Regions from separate parts of the Enterobacter sp. JS8-1 genome, predicted to be linked through region 1. Evidence: predicted binding sites of a transcription regulator. Region 1 holds the regulator's gene; the other holds the start of a gene.
What was found. The regulator Fur, encoded in region 1, represses iron uptake genes when iron is present. The targets are predictions, from matches to a motif close to ATAATAATGAGAACNACTATCAA.

Region 1 (3,420 bases):
AATACGGCCCGGTGTGGGCACGTGGGGGCTATATTCAGCCAACCGGTCAAACGCTGTTAGCGCCGCACTGGAGCTTTATGCCGGGTACCTACCAGGGTGCGGAAGCCGGGGCTAACTTTGACTACGGCGATGCGGGCGCGCTGAGCTTCTCCTATATGTGGACCAACGAGTACAAAGCACCGTGGCACATTGAGATGGACAAGTTCTACCAGAACGATAAGAAAACCAAAGTCGATTACCTCCACTCGCTGGGCGCAAAATACGACTTCAAAAACGACCTGGTCCTGGAAGCTGCATTTGGTCAGGCGGAAGGTTATATCGATCAGTATTTTGCTAAAGCCAGCTACAAATTTGATGTCGTGGGCAGCCCGCTGAGCACCAGCTACCAGTTTTACGGCACGCGCGATAAAGCCAGCAATGGCACCGTTAACGATATCTATGACGGCACTGCATGGCTGCAGGCACTGACCTTCGGCTACAAAGTGGGCCAGGTCGATTTACGTCTGGAAGGAACATGGGTGAAGGCAGAAGGGCAGCAGGGCTATTTCCTGCAGCGTATGACGCCAACCTACGCGTCCTCTAACGGTCGTCTCGATATCTGGTGGGATAACCGCTCTGACTTCAACGCCGACGGCGAAAAAGCGGTGTTCTTCGGCGCAATGTATGACCTGAAAAACTGGAACCTGCCTGGCTGGGCGGTGGGTGCATCTTACGCTTACGCCTGGGGCGCAAAACCTGCGGATATGGCGACACCGGACGCGTACTACGATCCAAACTATCGTCTGAAAGAGTCTTCTTACAGCCTGGATGCAATCTACACCCTGCAGGATGGCCGTGCAAAAGGCACGATGTTCAAACTGCACTTCACGCAGTATGACAACCACTCCGATATCCCGAGTTACGCGGGCGGTTACGGCAACATCTTCCAGGATGAACGTGACGTGAAATTCATGGTCATTGCGCCATTCACTATCTTCTGATGAACACACCGGCGGGCAATGTCCCGCCGGTATGGAGACTGCACATGATGAAAAAAATCGTAATCGTCGCGTTGCTGGTATCAGGGCTGGTGGCGTGTGCTCAGACTGAGGCACCAAAAGAAGATTCCCGCCTGAAGGAGGCCTATAGCGCCTGTATCAATACGGCGGAAGGGTCGCCCGAGAAAATCGAAGCCTGTCAGAGCGTGCTGAACGTGCTGAAGAAAGAGAAAGCGCATGAGCAGTTTGCGACGCAGGAAAACGTCCGCGTGATGGATTACCAGGCCTGCATTCAGGCGCGTAAAACCGGTAACGATCAGGAAGTGGCGAAGCGTTGCGATAAGATCTGGAGCGATATTCGCAGTAACAATAAATAAGTTGCTTTATGCCCGGTGGCGCTGCGTCACCGGGCTTTTTTTTGCCCAAAAACAGGCAAAAAAAAAGCCAACCTTACGGCTGGCTCAGAGTATAAACACGATATTATTTTGCGTCGTGCGCGTGGTCGTCTTCACGGCAATCGCCTTCAGCACAGTGACCATACAGGTACAGGCTGTGGTTGGTCAGGCGAATACCGTGACGTGCGGCGATTTCACGCTGGCGTGATTCGATGGAATCATCGCTGAATTCAATAACCTTGCCACAATCGAGGCAGATCAGGTGATCGTGATGGTGCTGCTGGGTCAGCTCGAAAACGGATTTGCCGCCTTCGAAGTTATGACGGGTAACAATGCCCGCGTCATCGAACTGGTTCAGCACACGATACACGGTTGCCAGCCCAATCTCTTCACCCATGTCGATAAGACGTTTGTAGAGGTCTTCCGCACTGACATGGTGATTGTCTGGCCCCTGAAGCACTTCAAGGATTTTTAACCGAGGAAGCGTTACTTTCAGGCCAGCCTTCTTTAATGCGGTATTGTTGTCAGTCATGCGGAATCTGTCCTGTTGCTAAACGATTCACTTCTAATGAAGAAGTGACAGAAAATGCACTTGGGATAATGCGTCTCATTATAGAACTGCCATGGCTAAATGAAAACTGCAAGTCTCAAGCAAAGTATGCTTATAAAAACGTGGTATCACCAACAAACTTGTTCGATGGCATCCACTTTTTACCAGGGGGATATTGTACAGGTCTGAACGAAAAAGTTAAAAGTTTGTAGCAATTAATTTAATCGGTTTTACCTGGTAAGCGGGCGCAACCGGAGTTGCGCCACCGGGAAATCAGGCGTTAAGAATGTCGTCGAGGTTCAGTTCTTCGCGAACCTGCTTAACCCATTTCTCAACGCGTTCAGCGGTCAGTTCCGGCTGACGGTCTTCGTCAATGGCCAGGCCGACAAAGTGGTCGTCGTCTGCCAGGCCTTTAGAGGCTTCAAAGTGGTAACCCGCCGTTGGCCAGTGGCCCACAATAGCAGCACCGCGCGGTTCAATGATGTCGCGGATGGTGCCCAGTGCGTCACAGAAGTATTCTGCGTAGTCTTCCTGGTCGCCACAACCGAACAGCGCGACCAGCTTACCGTTGAAGTCAACTTCTTCCAGGGTTGGGAAGAAATCGTCCCAGTCACACTGCGCTTCGCCGTAGTACCAGGTCGGGATACCCAGCAGCAGGATGTCATAGCCTTCGAGATCTTCTTTGCTGCTCTTGGCGATGTCGTGCACATCGGCAACGTCTTTACCGAGCTGTTTTTGAATGTTTTTTGCGATATTTTCGGTATTGCCGGTATCACTGCCAAAGAAAATGCCGATGATTGCCATGAGTAAAATAACCTCTTGAAACTTAATGGTATGGTGGCGCAATTTGTCCACGGATAAGGGCAATAATAGCAGAACAGGCAACCCTGCGGAAACAGCTATCGCGCAGGACTGCACTCTGTGCTACATGAAAAGGGTCATAAAGGGGATTTTCAGACTTATGCCTTGCTGCGCAATGTCTCAAGTTGGGTGATTAACATCTCTTCAATCAGTTCGCTGCGGCTGATGTTACGCGCCTCGGCCAGCTCATTTAGTGCATCGACAGCATCGGCGTTCAGCTTCAGTTCGACACGCTTAAGCCCACGATTTTTATCGCGTTTAAGCTGGTTGCGTTTATTGATACGCAGCTGTTCATCGCGCGAGAGCGGATTCGTTTTCGGTCGTCCCGGTCGACGCTCATTCGCGAACAGATCTAGTGTCGTACGGTCCGTTTGTTCTTTGGCCATGATTCTGAGACTTCGGGGGAAATACGCCGCCCTGCTAATGCCCGGGCGATAAGCGCGCCATCATACATCACCGAAAACGGCACGCCAACGACTGGAAGCCCACAACCTTCCAGTCGCTCTCTTTTTAATCAATTTGCAGTATCAGAGAGATAGCGACGAATGGCGCGCAGCACGGCGTCCGGTTTTTCGGCGTGAACCCAGTGCCCGGCACCGGCGATCACATGGGCGCGAGCCTGCGGGAATTGGGCCAG
Region 2 (3,420 bases), 2.0 Mb from region 1:
CTCCAATTCGGGCAGTAGCATTAACAATATCCAGCAGCTGAGGGATCATGGGTTCCGTATTGCTATTGACGACTTTGGAACAGGCTATGCCAACTTTGAGCGTCTGAAGCGCCTGCAGGCCGACATCATCAAGATTGATGGTTGTTTCGTAAAAGATATTTGCAGCGACAACATGGATGCGATGATTGTGCAGTCGATATGTAATCTGGCGAAAACAAAATCGCTCTGCGTGGTTGCGGAATATGTGGAAACCCCGGCGCAGCGGGATATGTTGCTGCACCTTGGTGTCGATTATCTGCAGGGCTACCTGTTAGGTAAACCCAGACCGCTTGCCGAATTACGGGCGTAAAAAAACCGGGAGCTTTCATACTCCCGGTTTTTTTTCACTCTGCGAGTTAGAGTACCAGCGCTGCGATAGAGGCAGACAGTACGCTCACCAGCGTAGAACCGTACACCAGCTTCAGGCCGAAGCGAGAAACCACGTTACCCTGCTCTTCGTTCAGGCCTTTAATCGCACCGGCGATAATACCGATGGAAGAGAAGTTTGCGAAGGAAACCAGGAACACGGACAGAATGCCTTCCGCACGTGGAGAGAGCGTGCTGGCAATTTTCTGCAGATCCATCATTGCCACGAACTCGTTAGAAACCAGTTTGGTTGCCATGATGCTGCCAACCTGCAGTGCTTCATGAGCCGGAACACCCATCACCCATGCGATTGGATAGAAGATGTAGCCCAGGATGCCCTGGAAGGAGATACCGAGCACCGCTGCGAACAGGGCGTTCAGGGCGGCGATCAGCGCGATAAAACCAATCAGCATAGCGGCAACAATAATGGCGACCTTGAAGCCTGCCAGAATGTATTCACCCAGCATTTCGAAGAAGCTCTGCCCTTCATGCAGGTTTGACATCTGGATGTTCTCTTCGCTGGCATCAACACGGTAAGGGTTGATCAGCGACAGCACAATAAAGGTGCTGAACATGTTCAGGACCAGCGCCGCCACCACGTATTTTGGCTCCAGCATGGTCATGTATGCGCCCACGATAGACATGGATACGGTAGACATTGCGGTTGCCGCCATGGTGTACATGCGGTTGCGGGACATTTTGCCCAGAATATCTTTGTACGCGATGAAGTTCTCAGACTGACCGAGGATCAGTGAGCTCACGGCGTTAAAGGATTCCAGTTTGCCCATGCCGTTCACTTTGGACAGCAGGAAGCCAATCGCGCGGATAACCACCGGCAGAACGCGGATGTGTTGCAGAATACCAATCAGTGCAGAGATGAAGACGATAGGGCACAGCACCTTCAGGAAGAAGAAGGCCAGACCTTGATCGTTCATGCTGCCAAAGACGAAGTTAGTCCCTTCGTTAGCAAACCCGAGCAGTTTTTCGAACATCTCGGAGAAGCCTTTCACGAAGCCGAGGCCCACGTTTGAGTTCAGGAAGAACCACGCAAGTAATACTTCAATGACCAGCAGTTGGACAACATAGCGAATACGAATATTTTTGCGGTCTGTGCTGACCAGCAATGCGAGTGCAGTAACGACAACGAGTGCCAGGACAAAATGAAGGACGCGGTCCATATTTGCTCCAAATATGAGGCAGGTTTAATTTTCGTGCACATTCTATGTAACAAGCGAAAAGAAAACGAGATCAAGAACACACTATAGTTACATCCTGTGACGAGTCTCAAAAATAGTGATCAACAATACATTTTTGTTATGTTAGGTAAATGAGTGAAAAGTTAAGTTTGTGTGCTAGGCTTCACAAAAGTGTGCGCTAACTCTGTTCCATTTAGAGCACCCGCATCTCACCTGCCCATCTATCGTCAAAAGCTATCAGAGAAATCATTACAAACCTTACAAATGATCTTGATAATCATTCTCATTTTGATAGCATTAAACATAGCAAAGGCTATATTTCAGAGGCAGAAATGACAAACAGTCGCGTAGAGGGTAGCAGTGGCAGAGCAGCGCGCAAGTTGCGGTTCGCATTAATGGGACCTGCGTTCATTGCTGCCATTGGCTATATCGATCCGGGTAATTTTGCGACCAACATTCAGGCCGGAGCCAGCTTCGGCTACACATTGCTGTGGGTGGTCGTCTGGGCTAACCTGATGGCCATGCTGATCCAGATGCTCTCAGCGAAGCTCGGTATTGCCACGAGCAAAAACCTGGCAGAGCAGATCCGCGACCATTACCCGCGTCCGGCGGTTTGGCTGTACTGGGTCCAGGCTGAAATTATCGCCATGGCAACCGACCTTGCCGAATTCATAGGGGCTGCGATTGGATTTAAACTAATCCTCGGCGTGTCATTGTTGCAGGGGGCAGTGCTGACCGGGATTGCGACTTTCCTTATTCTGATGCTGCAGCGCCGAGGACAGAAGCCGCTGGAAAAAGTCATCGGTGGTCTGCTGCTGTTTGTTGCTGCAGCCTATATTGTGGAGCTGATCTTCTCCCAGCCGAATCTGGTGCAGCTGAGTAAAGGGATGGTGATCCCAAGTCTGCCCACCTCCGAAGCGGTATTCCTGGCTGCTGGCGTCCTCGGGGCGACCATTATGCCGCATGTGATTTATCTGCACTCCTCCCTGACACAACATCTGCACGGTGGCACCCGTAAGGAACGCTATTCCGCGACAAAATGGGATGTCGCGTTTGCCATGACGATTGCCGGTTTTGTGAATCTGGCGATGATGGCGACCGCTGCTGCCGCTTTCCACTTTAATGGTCACACGGGGATTGCCGATCTCGATCAGGCTTATCTGACGCTGGAACCGTTACTGAGCCATGCCGCAGCAACGATATTTGGGCTGAGCCTGGTGGCTGCTGGCCTCTCTTCCACGGTGGTAGGTACGCTGGCGGGACAAGTGGTGATGCAGGGATTCGTGCGTTTTCATATTCCGCTGTGGGTGCGTCGCGCCGTCACCATGCTGCCGTCGTTTATTGTAATTCTGATGGGGCTGGATCCTACCCGCATTTTGGTAATGAGCCAGGTCCTGCTGAGTTTTGGTATTGCCCTTGCGCTGGTGCCATTGTTGATTTTTACCAGCGATAAAACACTGATGGGCGATCTCGTGAACTCGACGCTGGTGAAAAGGACCGGGTGGGCGATTGTAGTCGTGGTGGTGGCGCTGAATCTGTGGTTGTTAGTCGGAACTGCGCTGGGTCTTTAAAACAAAAAAAGGAGCCAAAAGGCTCCTTTTTACGTTAGTGACGATGGCCGTGACCACCGTGACCATGTTTACCACCGTGTCCACCCCAGCCGCCACGACGGTCATCGCGATCGTTCCAGCCTTCACGATAGCCACGCTCATAGGCGTTGTTTTTATACCAGCCGCGATGCCGACCATTATCATGCTTGCGCCAGCGGTCGCCACGCCATTCATAATGACGGTTCCAGTAATCACGGTCGCGCCAGTAG

Region 2: a site for Fur is predicted at 1,872-1,894, ahead of ACOQH0_RS16140 (Nramp family divalent metal transporter). Genes of this name have one in related genera too.

The regions. Positions count from the first base shown of each region.
Region 1 is NZ_CP185805.1:1,386,651-1,390,070, forward strand. It holds gene chiP (chitoporin ChiP) at 1-980, shown strand, start outside; gene chiQ (ChiQ/YbfN family lipoprotein) at 1,028-1,354, shown strand; gene fur (ferric iron uptake transcriptional regulator) at 1,458-1,904, opposite strand; gene fldA (flavodoxin FldA) at 2,196-2,726, opposite strand; gene ybfE (LexA regulated protein) at 2,882-3,169, opposite strand; gene ybfF (esterase) at 3,298-3,420, opposite strand, start outside.
Region 2 is NZ_CP185805.1:3,405,661-3,409,080, reverse strand. It holds gene ACOQH0_RS16150 (EAL domain-containing protein) at 1-349, shown strand, start outside; gene nupC (nucleoside permease NupC) at 396-1,583, opposite strand; gene ACOQH0_RS16140 (Nramp family divalent metal transporter) at 1,934-3,172, shown strand; gene ACOQH0_RS16135 (DUF2502 domain-containing protein) at 3,207-3,420, opposite strand, start outside.